One region of the Thioalkalivibrio sp. ALMg13-2 genome, then DNA from elsewhere that is predicted to be linked to it. Evidence: predicted binding sites of a transcription regulator. Region 1 holds the regulator's gene; the other holds the start of a gene.
What was found. The regulator sigma-54, encoded in region 1, starts transcription at its own class of promoters, with help from an activator protein. The targets are predictions, from matches to a motif close to TGGCANGNTNCNTGCTT.

Region 1 (7,412 bases):
CCGCCGGCATGACCGAACCTGGGTCCGCCAGCAGAATGTCGCCCTGAGCCAGCGGGTGTTCCACGCGGCGGTGACCGCCGGTGTACGCCACATCGTGTTTCTGTCCAGCGCGGCGGTCTACGGCCCCTGGCCGGACAGCCCGCAGCCGCTCCGCGAGGACCATCCCACCCGGCCGCGCTTCCCCTATGCCGAAGACAAGGTCGCCGTGGAGCAGGCCCTGCTCGCGCTCGCCCGGGAATACCCCGAGTGCCAGGTGACCCTCCTGCGCCCGCCCGCGATCGTCGGCCCGAACGCCCACCCGCTGTTGCTGCAGATCGCCCGCGGGCGGCTGTATCCCGCCGGGGGCGAACAGCCAGTGCAGATCCTGTGGGAGGACGATGCCGCCGCCGCGATCGTGCGCAGCATCACAACTCGCACCGCGGGGATCTTCAACCTGGGGGCCGAACCTGCCTGGTCGCTACGGGCGATGGCGCGCTACCAGCGGCGCTGGGGGATCCCGGTGCCACTGCGGCTGATCCGCACCCTGCACCCGCTGGCCTGGCGGCTGACCGCCCGCGCCGGGGACCCCGGCTGGGTCCGCGGGCTGGACGGCCCGCTGGTACTGGACTGCACCCGCGCCCGCGAGCAGCTCGGCTGGACACCGCAGGTGGCGACCGCCGAGTGTCTGGAGCGCCTGCGCCGCTGAAACCGCAACCCGATCGGCTACAATCGCGGGCCTGACCCTCGCCGGACCTGACTGTCCATGGTGCTACCCGTTGTCGCCATCATCGGCGGGCTGATCCTGCTGACCTGGAGCGCCGACCGCTTCGTGTTCGGCGCCTCGGCCCTGGCCCGCGGTCTGGGCGTCAGCCCGCTGATCATCGGCCTGACCATCGTCGCCTTCGGGACCTCGGCCCCGGAGATCGTGGTCTCGATCCTCGCCAGCCTGCAGGGCAACCCGGGGCTGGCGGTGGGCAACGCCATCGGCTCCAACATCGCCAATATCGCGCTGGTGCTCGGCGCCGCGGCCCTGGTCGCGCCGCTGGCGATCGGGCGCGGCATGGTCCGGCGCGAACTGCCGATTCTCCTGCTGGTCAGCTTCGGCGTGCTGCTCCTGCTGGTGGACGGCGAACTGGGTCGACTGGAAGGCCTCGGGTTGCTGGCTGGACTGGTCGCATTCACCGTCTGGATGGCCGTCAGTGCGCGGCGCGCCCGGCCGGCCCCACATGACGACACCCCCGAGGTGGTGCGCGGCATGGTCGAGACGATCCCGGAGGGCAGCCGCCTCGCCCCCACCATCGCCTGGCTGGTCTTCGGACTGCTGTTCCTTCTGGCCAGCAGCCAGGCCCTGGTCTGGGGCGCGGTCGAGATCGCCGAGCAACTGGGGATCAGCGACCTGATCATCGGCCTGACCATCGTTGCGGTGGGCACCAGCTTGCCCGAGCTGGCCACCTCGGTGGTCGCCGCCTTCCGCCGCGAGGCCGGGCTGGCGATCGGGAACGTGGTCGGCTCCAATCTGTTCAACCTGCTCGCGGTACTGGCCGTTCCGGCCCTGATCGCGCCGCTGGCAATCGACGCCGATGCGCTGACGCGCGACTATCCGGTGATGCTGGCATTGACCGTGGCCCTGTTCCTGATCGCGCTGGGCCACCGCGGACAGATCCGGCGCTGGCAGGGCGCCCTTCTCCTCATCGCCTTCGCAAGCTACCTTGTCTATTTGGGAATCACGGCTACCGCATGAACTTCAACCCCGAAACCACCCGCAACCTCGCCCTGGCCGTCCTCAATGACGAGGCCGAGGCCGTACGCAACCTCGCCCAGCGCATCGACGACCGCTTCCTCGAAGCCTGTCGCTGCATCCTCGCGTGCAAGGGCCGCGTGATCGTCACCGGCATGGGCAAGTCCGGGCACATCGGCAGCAAGCTGGCCGCGACCCTGGCCTCCACCGGCACACCGGCCTTCTTCGTGCACCCGGGCGAGGCCAGTCACGGCGATCTCGGCATGATCACCCGCGAGGACGTGGTCATCGCGCTGTCGAACTCCGGCGAGACCGACGAGATCATCACCATCCTGCCGCTGATCCGGCGCCTGGGCGTACCGCTGATCGCGATGACCGGCAACCCCGGATCGCGCCTCGGCGCGGATGCCACCGTACACCTGGATGTCAGCGTCGAACGCGAGGCCTGCCCGCTGGGCCTGGCCCCCACCTCCAGCACCACCGCGGCGTTGGCGATGGGCGATGCCCTGGCCGTCGCGGTGCTGGACGCACGCGGCTTTACCGCCAACGACTTTGCCCGCTCGCACCCCGGCGGTCGCCTTGGCCGGCGCCTGCTGGTGCATGTCGCCGACATCATGCATACCGGAGGCGCGATCCCGCGCATCACCCCGGACGCCCCACTCAAGGACGCCCTGTTCGAGATCACCCGCAAGGGTCTAGGGCTGGTGATCATCACCGACGGTGACGATCGCATCCAGGGCGTGTTCACCGATGGCGACCTGCGCCGCACCCTGGACGCCGGGCACAGCCTGGACGGCCTGACCATCGGCGAGGCCATGACCACCGGCGGCCACACCGCGCAGCCCGACTGGCTGGCGGTGGAGGCCCTGGAGGCCATGGAGAGCCGGCGCATCAACGCCCTGCCCGTCACCGACGCCGAAAACCGCCTGGTGGGCGTGATCAACATGCACGACCTGCTGCGCGCCGGGGTGGCCTGATGAACCTGGATGCCACCACTCTGCGCACCCACCAGCAGGCCGTGCGCCTGCTGGTCCTGGACGTGGACGGCGTGCTGACCGACGGCAGCCTGTTCCTCGGCGACGGCGGCGAGCAGTACAAGGCGTTCAACAGCCGCGACGGCCACGGTATCCGTCTGGCCCTGGACGGCGGGATCGAGATCGCCATCCTGACCGGGCGCACCTCCGGGGTCGTCGAGCACCGCATGCGCGACCTGGGCGTGGAGCATCTGATCCAGGGCCGCCGCGACAAGGGCGAGGCCCTGCACGAACTGCTGCAGCGCACCGGTCACGACCCCGCCGAAGCGGCCTTCATGGGCGACGACATCGTGGATCTTCCAGCGATGCAGCGGGTCGGGCTCGGGATCGCGGTCGGTGACGCCCACCCGCTAGTGCGCCAGCATGCCCAGTGGGTGACCGAGGCCCATGGCGGGCGCGGGGCCGTGCGCGAGACCTGCGAAGGCCTGCTGGCCGCGCAGGGCCGGCTCGACGCGCTGTTCGAGACCTACCTGAACGGATGAGCCAAAGGACTCGCCGCCAAGTCGGATGGACCCTGGCCATGCTCGCATTCGCGACCGCGCCCCTGGCGCAGGCCGAGGTAAGCCCGCCCGAGGGCGAGGTCACGCTGCAGATTGACGGCTTCACCCTGCATGCCACCGGCGACGACGGCGAACTGAGCCATCGTCTGCGCGGCACCCGCCTGCGCGAGTTCGGCCGTGACGGCCCCCAATGGGTGGACGACCCGGACCTCGACCTGTTCGCCGAGGGCGGTATCGAATGGCGCTGGACCGCCCCGGCCGCGCTGCATCAACCGGCCGCCGCGACCCTGGACCTGGTGGGCCCCACCCACGGCGTACAGCCGCCCCGCGGCGAACGCGTAGAGACCCTCATCGATTCGCGGGATGTTCGCGTCGCCACCGACACCATGGTCGCCACTTCGGATGCCCTTTCCACCCTGAACCAGCCGGGCCTGTTCCAGCGCGGCACCGGTCTGCGCGTGGACTCGCGAGGGGATACCATAGAGTTGTTCCATGACGTGTACTCGCTCTACAGCGAGACGAGCGAGGAGGATCCCGCGCATGACCCCGAATCCCCATAGCCTTCGCCACCGTCCGGGCCAACCGGGTGCCCGCGTGGCGGCGCTCCTGCTGCTCGTGCTGCTGGCCACGCCCGCGTTCGCCCAGCAGGGCTCGGGCCCGGCGCTGCCGGTGGAGATCACTGCCGACCGCGCGGAGATGGACGAACGCCAGGGGCTGGGGACCTACACCGGCGACGTGATCGTGATCCGCGGCGACATGACCCTGGAGGCCGACAAGGTCTACGTGCGCACCCGCGATCGCCGCCCCTATGAAATGGAGGCCCACGGCGAGCCGGCACGCCTGGAATCACCCGATCCGGAAACCGGAGAGATGCGCATTGCCACCGCCCTGCGCATCGACTACCTGCTGAACGAGGACCGCATGATCCTCACCGACCAGGCCCATGTGATCACCACCAGCGAGGAGGCGCGCGGCAAGCGCATCACCTACGACCTGACGACCGACGTGATCGAGGCCGAACGCGGCGAAGGCGACAGCGAGCGCGTGCGCATCACCATCCAGCCGCGCGACGACGAATGAACGCCACCGCCCCCAGCCCATCCGCCACACCGGCACAAACCAACGACCGCCTGATCGGACGCGAGCTGACCAAGCGCTACGGCCAGCGCACGGTGCTGGACCAGGTGGACGTCGACCTCGCGCCCGGCGAGGTGGTCGGCCTGCTGGGCCCGAACGGGGCCGGCAAGACCACCTGCTTCTACAGCCTGGTCGGGCTGATCCGCCCCAATGCCGGGCGCATCACCCTGGGCGCGCGCGACATCACCCGCGCGCCCATCCACGTGCGCGCGCGCGCCGGCCTCGGCTACCTGCCGCAGGAGGCCTCGATCTTTCGCCGCCTGAGCGTGTGGGACAACCTGCAGGCCGTGCTCGAGCTGCGCCCCGGACTCGATCGCCACGAGCGCCGGCGCATTGGCGATGCGCTGATCGAGGAGTTCCAGCTCGAGACCGTGCGCCACAGCCCGGGCATCGCGCTGTCCGGCGGCGAACGCCGCCGCGCCGAGATCGCCCGCGCCCTGGCCGGGGATCCGCGCTTCATCTGTCTGGACGAGCCCTTCGCCGGGGTGGATCCGATCTCGGTCGGCGACATCCAGGACGTGATTCGGCATCTCGCCCAGCGCGGCATCGGCGTACTGATCTCCGATCACAACGTGCGCGAGACCCTCGGCATCTGCCACAGGGCCTATATTCTAAGCGAAGGCCGCCTGCTGGCCGCCGGGACACCGGACGAGCTGCTGGCCGATCCCCAGGTGCGCCGGGTCTATCTCGGCGAGAACTTCCGCCTGTGAAAGCGCCCCATATGCGGCCCGGTCGGTGCACAAACCACAAGGCAGGCTTTAAGATTCCATCAATGCCAACCCTCGCCCCGCATACCCGATGCTGAAACCCGGCCTGAATCTGCAGCTGGGTCAGACGCTGACCATGACCCCGCAACTGCAGCAGGCGATCCGCCTGTTGCAGCTGTCCACGCTCGAGCTCCAGGTGGAGATCCAGCAGGCGCTGGAGAGCAACCCCATGCTCGAACAGGTCGAGGACGAAGATGCCGAGGCCGACACCGAGCGCCTGAACCAGGACGGCGAGCTGGTGGAAGGCGATCGCATGGAGGCCACCACCACCAGCGACGACGTGATCCCCGAGGAACTGACGACCGACAGCCGCTGGGACGACATCTACGAGCCGGCCCCGACGCCCAACAAGGGCGTGGATGACCGCGACCCGCTGGAAAACACCAGCGACGACGACGGTGAGGGCCTGCAGGATCATCTGCTGTGGCAGCTGCATCTGAGCCATCTGACACCGCGCGACCAGCGCATCGGGGCGGCCCTGATCGACGCCATCAGCCCCGACGGCTATCTCGAGGGTGACCTGGAAACCCTGGCCGAGACCATCAGCCGAGGCGAGGATGAAACCGTCGGCGTCGACGAGGTCGAGGCAGTGCTCCACTGGATTCAGCAATGCGACCCGCTGGGGGTCGGCGCGCGCAACCTGCGGGAGTGCCTGGAGATCCAGCTACGCGAACTGGCCCCGGACGCCCCGGCCCGCGAGGCCGCACGGGCGATCCTGGAACACGGCATGGACAGCCTGGGCAAGCGCGACTACAAGGCCCTGCAGCGCCAGTCCGGCGTACGCGACCCGGACGAACTGGCCCGCGCACTGGACCTGATCCGCACCCTGAACCCGCGCCCCGGCGCACAGATCAGCTCCGCCACCTCGGAATACGTGGTCCCGGATGTCTACGTGCGCCACACCACCGAGGGCTGGCGCGTGGATCTAAACCCGGAGATCGCACCGCGTATCCGCATCAACGACCTCTACGCCGGCATGGTGCGCCAGGTCTCGGATGCCCGCGACAGCGCCTTTATGCGTGATCAGCTGCAGGAGGCACGCTGGTTCCTGAAGAGCCTGCACAGCCGCAACGACACCCTGCTGCGGGTCGCCGAGGCGATCGTCCACCGCCAGCAGGGCTTTCTCGAGCATGGCGACGTCGCGATGCAGCCATTGATCCTGCGCGACATTGCCGAGACCCTGGAGATGCACGAATCGACCATCTCGCGGGTTACCACGCAGAAATACATGCACACCCCGCGCGGGGTCTTCGAGTTCAAGTATTTCTTCTCCAGCCATGTCGGCACGAACGATGGCGGCGAGTGTTCCGCCACCGCCATCCGTGCCATGATTCGCGAATTGATTGGCGACGAACCCCCGAACAAGCCGCTCAGCGATGCCCGGCTCGCCCAGGTCCTGTCGGACCGGGGCATCAACGTAGCGCGCCGCACCGTGGCCAAGTACCGCGAGGCGATGCACATCCCTTCATCCAGCGAACGCCGGCAGATGGCCTCGATGCCCACCGGCAGCAAGTAACCAAGGAGTCCTGACCATGCAGATCAACCTGACCGGCCACCACGTGGACATCACCGACGCCCTGCGCGACTACGTCAACGAGAAGTTCGCGAAGCTGGAGCGCCACTTCGACAAGGTCATCGACGTCCACGTCGTGCTGACCCACGAGAAGACCCGGAATCAGCACAACCAGGCCGAAGCCAATCTCCAGGTCAGCGGCAATCACATCCACGCCGAGGCCTCTCACGAGGACATGTATGCCGCGATCGACGCGCTGATCGACAAAGTCGACCGTCAGCTGATCAAGCACAAGGAAAAGGTCAAGGACCACCACCGCGCCGAAGGTGCCCAGCGCAACCGCGAGCAGGCCTCCTGATCCATGACGATTGCCGAGTTGATCACCTCCGAGCGCATTGGCCTGCAACCCGAGTGCTCCAGCCAGAAACGGGCCCTGGAGGCCCTGGCGGACCTCCTCGCCGGCGGAGGTGACGGCACGGGACCGGGGAGCAACGCGATCTTCGAGGCCTTGTCCGCGCGCGAAAAACTCGGATCCACCGGTCTCGGCCATGGGGTTGCGATTCCCCATGGCCGCCTGGCCGATCTCGAGGCGCCGCGCGTGGCCGTGCTGCGCCTGGAAAAGGGCGTCGACTTCGACGCCATGGATCACGAGCCGGTCGATATCCTGATCGCACTGCTGGTCCCGGAGGCCGCCACCGGCGACCATCTCGACCTGCTGGCCCAGCTCGCCCGCGGCCTGTCTCA
Region 2 (7,412 bases), on a different contig from region 1:
CGGGCCCCTCGGGGTCCGGCCATTTGCATTGCCTGGGTCCAAGAGGCCTGGGGCCAGTCCCTGCGGGGGCTCGCCCGAAGCCTTTTCTCTTTCCAACCGTATTTCGAGAGGTACTCCCATGTCTGTCATCAAGATGACCGATCTCGACCTGCAGGGTCGCCGTGTGCTGGTGCGTCAGGATCTCAACGTCCCGGTGAAGGGCGGCAAGGTCACCTCGGACGCCCGTATCCGCGCGAGCCTCGAGACCGTGCAGAAGGCCCTGGACGCCGGCGCGGCCGTGATGCTGATGTCGCATCTGGGCCGCCCGACCGAGGGCGAGTTCTCCGAGGAGGACTCTCTGGCCCCGGTCGCCGAGCATATGGGTGGCCTGCTCGGGCGAGAAGTGCGCCTGGTGCGGGATTACCTCGACGGCGTGGATGCCAAGCCGGGCGAGGTGATCCTGCTCGAGAACGTGCGCTTCAACGCCGGCGAGAAGAAGGACGACGAGGCGCTGGCCAAGAAGTACGCTGCGCTGTGCGACGTGTTCGTGATGGACGCCTTCGGTACCGCCCACCGCGCCCAGGCCTCCACCCATGGCGTGGCCAAATTCGCCCCGCAGGCCTGCGCCGGCCCGTTGCTGGCCAAGGAGCTGGAGGCCCTGGGGCAGGCCCTGGAGACCCCGAAGCGCCCGCTGGTGGCGATCGTCGGTGGGTCCAAGGTCTCGACCAAGCTGACCGTGCTGGAGTCGCTGTCCAAGGTGGTCGATCAGCTGATCGTCGGTGGCGGCATCGCCAACACCTTTATCGCGGCCCAGGGCCATGGTGTCGGCAAGTCGCTGTACGAGGCGGATCTGGTCGAAGAGTCCAAGCGCCTGATGGAGGCCGCCCGCGCCAAGGGCGGCGAGATCCCGGTCCCGACCGACGTGACCGTGGGCAAGGAGTTTTCCGAATCCACCCCGGCCGAGACCAAGGCCGTGGACGCCGTTGCGGACGACGACATGATCTTCGATGTGGGCCCCGAGACCGCGGCCACCTATGCCGAGGCTCTGCGCAATGCCGGCACCATCGTCTGGAACGGCCCGGTGGGCGTGTTCGAGTTCGATCAGTTCGCCGGTGGCACCAAGGCCCTGGGCGAGGCGATCGCCGAGAGCAATGCGTTCTCCATCGCCGGGGGTGGCGACACCCTGGCCGCGATCGACAAGTACAACCTGGCGGATCGCATCAGCTACATCTCCACCGGCGGCGGCGCCTTCCTCGAGTTCCTCGAGGGCAAGACCCTGCCGGCCGTCGCCATCCTGGAAGAACGGGCCAAGGGCTGAGGCCCTTGTCCTTCCCCGCTGACGGAGACACGCGCGGATGAGACGTACCAAGATCGTAGCCACGCTGGGGCCGGCAACGGACAGCGACGAGGCCATGGAGGCCATCATCCGGGCCGGTGTGGATGTGGTCCGGTTGAACTTCTCGCATGGCGATCCGGATGACCACCGCCAGCGCCTGGCGCGGCTGCGGGCCGCCTCCGAGCGCGCCGGCCGTTGCGTTGGTGTCCTGGGCGACCTGCAGGGCCCCAAGATCCGCATCGACCGCTTCCAGCAGGGCAAGGTGCAGCTGGAAGAGGGCGCGCCCTTCGCGCTGGATGCCGAGCTGGATCGCGACGCGGGCGATGCCACCCAGGTCGGCCTGACCTACAAGGACCTCCCGGACGACGTGCGCACGGACGACATCCTGCTGCTGGATGACGGTCGTATCGTGCTCAAGGTCACGGCGGTCAATGGCAGCCGGATCGAGACCACCGTCGAGGTCGGTGGCGAGCTGTCCAACAACAAGGGCATCAACCGCCAGGGCGGCGGCCTGTCTGCGCCCGCGATTACGGACAAGGACCGCGACGATATCCGCCTGGCGGCCGAGCTGCAGGTGGACTACCTGGCCGTTTCGTTCCCGCGTTCCGCCCAGGACCTGCACCTGGCGCGGGGCCTGTTGAAGGATGCCGGCTGGGAGGCCGGGATCTGCGCCAAGATCGAGCGCTCCGAGGCCCTGGAGGTGATCGACGAGATCATCGCCGCCTCGGAGGTCATCATGATCGCCCGCGGCGATCTGGGCGTGGAGATCGGTGACGCCGAGCTCCCGGGGGTGCAGAAGACCCTGATCACGCGCGCGCGCAGCCTCAATCGTCTGGTCATCACCGCGACCCAGATGATGGAGACCATGATCCAGAACCCCATCCCGACCCGCGCCGAGGTGTTCGACGTGGCCAACGCGGTGCTGGACGGCACGGATGCGGTGATGCTCTCCGGCGAGACCGCGACCGGGCGTTATCCTGCGCGCGTGGTCACCAGCATGGACCGGATCTGCGAGGCCGCCGAGCGCCAGCGCGCCGCACGTCAGTCGGACCATCGCATGGATTCGACCTTCGGCCGGGTCGACGAGGCCATCGCGATGGCCACCATGTATACCGCCAACCATCTCGATGTCTCCGCGATCGCCGCGCTGACCGAGTCCGGGTCCACGGCGCTGTGGATGTCGCGCATCAGCTCGGGCATCCCGATCTACGCGCTCACCCAGCACGAATCCACCAGCCGCCGCATGACGCTTTATCGCGGCGTCTATCCGGTGACCCTGAAGCCGATCCCCGAGAGCCACGAAAGCGTGAACCGTGAGGCGGTGAACTTGCTCAAGGCCGAGGGCGTCGTGCAGGATGGCGAGTTGGTCATCATTACCAAGGGCGACCTGCAGGGCGAGCATGGCGGCACCAACGCCATGAAGATCGTGCGCGTCGGCGAACTGGCCTGAACCGCGCACCGCCCGCAGTCGCCAACCAGATAATCGACTTTTTCACTACCTCAGTCCGAATCCCGTAAGGAGGAATCCATGGCTCTAATCTCACTTCGCCAGCTTCTGGACCATGCCGCCGAACATGGCTATGGCATGCCGGCGTACAACGCCAACAACATGGAACAGGTCCATTCGATCATGGAAGCGGCCGCTGCGGTCGACTCCCCGGTGATCATTCAGGCCTCCGCCGGTGCCCGCAAGTACGCCGGCGAGCCCTTCCTGCGCCACAACATCATCGCCGCCATCGAGCAGTACCCGGACATCCCGGTTGTGCTGCACCAGGATCACGGCTCCGAGCCGGCAGTCTGCCTGCGCTCCATCCAGTCCGGCTTCAGCTCGGTGATGATGGACGGCTCCCTGATGCCTGACATGAAGACCCCGGCCTCGTACGACTACAACCGTGACGTGACCGCCAAGGTCTCCGAGATCGCTCACGCCTGTGGCGTGTCCGTGGAAGGCGAGCTGGGTTGCCTGGGCTCCCTGGAAACCGGCATGGCCGGCGAGGAAGACGGTTCCGGCGCCGAGGGCCAGCTGTCCCACGACCAGCTGCTGACCGACCCGGACGAGGCCGCCGACTTCGTGAAGAACACCAAGTGCGACGCCCTGGCGATCGCCATCGGTACCTCCCACGGCGCCTACAAGTTCACCCGTCCGCCGACCGGTGACATCCTGGCCATCCAGCGCGTGAAGGAGATCCACGCCCGCATCCCGGATACCCATCTGGTCATGCACGGCTCCTCCTCCGTTCCGCAGGAGTGGCTGCAGATCATCAACAAGTACGGCGGCGACATGGGCGAGACCTACGGCGTGCCGGTCGAAGAGATCCAGGAAGGCATCAAGCACGGCGTGCGCAAGGTCAACATCGACACCGACCTGCGCATGGCCTCCACCGGTGCGGTGCGCAAGTTCCTGGCCGAGAACCCGAAGGAATTCGATCCGCGCAAGTTCCTGAAGGCCTCGACTGCCGCGATGAAGGACCTCTGCCAGGCCCGTTACGAGGCCTTCGGTTGCGCCGGCATGGCGTCCAAAATCAAGCCGATCTCCCTGGACGACATGGTCAAGCGCTACCTGTCCGGCGAGCTGGATCCCAAGGTCAACTGATCCTGCGGATTGCAGCACGAAAAAGGGGGCTTCGGCCCCCTTTTTTTGTGCCATGATGAATGTATTCGTTAGGGAGACGCCGACGCATTCGCGCGGCCGCGTCTCCCTTGGCCTTTCTGGAGGTTTCCACGATGCAACGACTGATCCTTTTCTGCCTGACGACGCTGGTGTTTGCCACCATGGTGGGGAGCGCTCACGCGAACCCGTTCAGCCGCGAGATCGATCCGCAGGACATCATCGATCGCGCCCAGGCGACGGTGGAGAACATGGCGACCCACCCCGAGTACGAGTCCCTTAAAGAGGACCTGCGCGACGCCCGCGGCGTAGTGATCTTCCCGCGCGTGGCTCGCGGGGCCTTCCTGATCGGAGGCTCCGGCGGCATCGGCGTGTTCCTGGCCTGGGACGACGAGCGCGGCGATTATTCGCCGGTGGCGTTCTACTCCCTCGGTTCGGTCAGTTTCGGCATGCAGTTCGGTGGTGATGCCGCCGAGGTGGTGATGGTCGCGCGCACCCAGGATGCGGTGGACTCGATGTTCGGATCCGCCATCCGCCTGGGGGGCGATGCCTCGGTGGCTGCCGGTCCGGTGGGTGCGGGCCGTAGCGCCACCCCGACGGCCGACTTCCTGTCCTACTCGCGGGCGCGGGGTGCCTACCTGGGCATGAGCTTGTCCGGCTCGCGCATGACCGTGCGCGACGACTTCAACGAGGCGTACTACGGCGAGTCCCAGCGCCCGGTGCATATCATCGAGACCCGCCGCGTCGACCGCGAGGGAACCCGTGCCCTGCGCGAGACCCTGGCCGGGTTCCGGGTTGACGAAGAGGAAGCCCCTGCGGCCTCCGAGTCCCGCGGTCAGGAGCGCGAGTCCTCCGGCGGCGTGCGCCCGGACAACTTCGAGGTGGAGAGCTTCTGAGCCAGCGCCGCGCGGGTGATGCCTTCCGCTGACTCGATGATCGGGGCGCTCGTGCGTGAACGCAGCGCGGCGGCATTGTCGAGGCGCGGGTCGGCATCCACCCGGCGCCGGTTCAGTACGATCCCGGCCAGTTGCAGGCCGCGTCGTTCCAGGGCCTCCAGGGTCAGCAGGCAGGTGTTCAGTGTGCCCAGCCGGTCCTCGGCCACCAGCAGGACCGGTAGCCCGAGGGCCGCGGCGAGGTCCGCGTTCAGGCCATCCGCGCAGAGCGGCGAGTAGAAGCCCCCCGCACCCTCCACCAGCCGCGGGCCCGTGCCGTCGGCTGCGCAGGCCGCGGCCAGCTCCGCGATCGTCAGGCGCACGCCCTGGTTCGCGGCGGCCTGGTCCGGGGCGATGGCATCGGGGAAGCGCCAGGGCGTGACCTGCTCGATGGCGGCGTCCGGAAGGCCCGCCGCGTGGGTCAGGTTCATCCCGTCCTCGGGCCGCAGCCCATCCGGGCCCGGCGGGCAGCCGGATTCCACCGGCTTGCGTGGTTGCGGCGGCAGCCCACGATTCCGCCAGAGTTCCAGCAGCGCGCAGCTGACGAAGGTTTTGCCGACGCCGGTGTCGGTGCCGGTGACGAACAGGCCCTGCGGGGGCGCTCCTGTCTGTGTCGGGCTCATGCGTCGCGGGTCAGGCGCTCCAGGGCCTCGCGATAGCGCGCCGCGGTCTGTTCCACCACTTCCGTGGGCAGCTTGGGGCCGGGCGGCTGCTTGTCCCAGTCCAGGGTCTCCAGGTAGTCGCGTACGTATTGCTTGTCGAAGGACTCGGGGCTGGTGCCTGGCGCGTAGCGGTCGGCGGGCCAGAAGCGCGAGGAGTCCGGGGTCAGGACCTCGTCGATCAGATGCAGGGTGCCGGCCGCATCGACGCCGAACTCGAACTTGGTGTCGGCGATGATGATGCCGCGCTCGGCCGCGTAGTCGCGCGCCATCGCGTAGATCGAGAGTGCCGCGTCGCGCACCTGCCGCGCCCGGTCCTCGCCGATGGTCGCCACGACGGCATCAAAGTCGATATTGGCGTCGTGGTCGCCGACGTCGGCCTTGGTGCTGGGGGTGAAGATCGCCTCGGGGAGCTTCGAGGCGAGCTCCAGGCCGGCCGGGAGCGGGATGCCGCAGACCGCGCCGCTGGCCTGGTAGTCCTTCCAGCCAGAGCCGATCAGGTAGCCGCGTACCACCGCCTCCACCGGCAGGGCTTCGAGCCGGCGGATCACCAGGCTGCGTCCTTCCAGCGGGGCGCGAACGGCCGGGTCCGGGATCACCTGTTCCAGCGGGATATCGGTCAGCTGGTTGGAAATGCCCAGCTCGCGCTCCACCTTGTGCATCCAGAACTGCGTGATCTCCGTTAGCACTCGGCCCTTCTCGGGCACGGCCGTGGGCAGGATCACGTCAAAGGCGGACAGGCGGTCGGTGGTGACCATCAGCCAGTGGTCGGCGTCCACCGCATAGAGATCGCGCACCTTGCCGCGATGCACGAGTTCCAGGTCGGGGAGGTGGCTTTCAAGCAGGGTGTCAGTCATGCCGCGATTCTACCGGGCGCGGGCCTTGCGCACCACGAAGCGGACGAAGCCACGAAGAAAAGCGATCCACAAGGAGACGCGACGATCGGCAGCAAGCGCATGGGCGCGTCGCGCCTTATCCACCGGCCATTCACGCCCCCGCTTCGCTCTCACCAGTAAGGCCTTCCGGCCTCTGCGTCTCCCTGTGGGTCGCCCTTGACCGGCCTTTTCTTCGTGCCTTGGTGGGCTTCGTGGTGCGCATGGCTTGTCGGGTGGGGCCGGGGTCGCTATCGTTCGGGCCATGACTGAGATGGCAGGCAATTCGGCGGCGCCTCGCGTGGGCGTCGTGATGGGGAGCACCTCCGACTGGGCGACCATGGAGCGGGCGGTGGATGTGCTGGACGAACTCGGGGTCCCGTTCGAGGCCCGGGTGGTGTCGGCTCACCGAACACCGGATCTCCTGTTCGAGTACGCCGAGCAGGCACGCGAGCGTGGTCTACAGGCGATCATCGCCGGGGCCGGGGGGGCGGCGCACCTGCCGGGGATGCTGGCATCCAAGACGCCGGTACCGGTGCTCGGGGTGCCGGTTGCCTCGCGCCACCTGAAGGGGCAGGACTCGCTGCTGTCCATCGTGCAGATGCCGCGCGGCATCCCCGTGGCGACCTTCGCGATCGGCGAGGCGGGCGCGGCCAACGCCGCCTTGTTCGCCGCCGCGATGCTGGCGAACCACGATCCCGATCTGCGTGAGCGTCTGGATGCCTTTCGTCAGTCCCAAAGTCAGGCCGTGCTGGGGCAGACCCTGCCACCGGACCCGTCATGATCCAGCCCCCTGCGACCCTCGGGCTGCTCGGTGGCGGGCAGCTCGGCCGCTATTTCGTGGAGGCCGCACAGGGCATGGGCTATCCCGTATGGGTCCTGGACCCGGACCCGGCCAGCCCGGCCGGGCGAGTGGCGGCGCGCCACCTGTGCCAGGCCTTCGACGACCCCGATGCGCTGCAGGCCCTGGCCGGGGCCTGCGCGGTCATTACCACCGAGTTCGAGAACATCCCGCGCCCGGCCGTG

Region 2: a site for sigma-54 is predicted at 3,957-3,973, ahead of F618_RS0100040 (lipid-binding SYLF domain-containing protein). Genes of this name have one in related genera too.

The regions. Positions count from the first base shown of each region.
Region 1 is NZ_KB906107.1:78,227-85,638, forward strand. Features, by position in the region: gene F618_RS0107300 (NAD-dependent epimerase/dehydratase family protein) at 1-685, shown strand, start outside; gene F618_RS0107305 (calcium/sodium antiporter) at 743-1,720, shown strand; gene F618_RS0107310 (KpsF/GutQ family sugar-phosphate isomerase) at 1,717-2,694, shown strand; gene F618_RS0107315 (HAD family hydrolase) at 2,694-3,233, shown strand; gene lptC (LPS export ABC transporter periplasmic protein LptC) at 3,230-3,811, shown strand; gene lptA (lipopolysaccharide transport periplasmic protein LptA) at 3,792-4,331, shown strand; gene lptB (LPS export ABC transporter ATP-binding protein) at 4,328-5,098, shown strand; gene F618_RS0107335 (RNA polymerase factor sigma-54) at 5,187-6,671, shown strand; gene hpf (ribosome hibernation-promoting factor, HPF/YfiA family) at 6,688-7,026, shown strand; gene F618_RS0107345 (PTS sugar transporter subunit IIA) at 7,030-7,412, shown strand, end outside.
Region 2 is NZ_KB906100.1:2,766-10,177, reverse strand. Features, by position in the region: gene F618_RS0100055 (phosphoglycerate kinase) at 119-1,297, shown strand; gene pyk (pyruvate kinase) at 1,335-2,765, shown strand; gene fba (class II fructose-bisphosphate aldolase) at 2,844-3,908, shown strand; gene F618_RS0100040 (lipid-binding SYLF domain-containing protein) at 4,040-4,819, shown strand; gene bioD (dethiobiotin synthase) at 4,759-5,478, opposite strand; gene F618_RS0100030 (phosphoribosylaminoimidazolesuccinocarboxamide synthase) at 5,475-6,371, opposite strand; gene purE (5-(carboxyamino)imidazole ribonucleotide mutase) at 6,661-7,170, shown strand; gene F618_RS0100020 (5-(carboxyamino)imidazole ribonucleotide synthase) at 7,167-7,412, shown strand, end outside.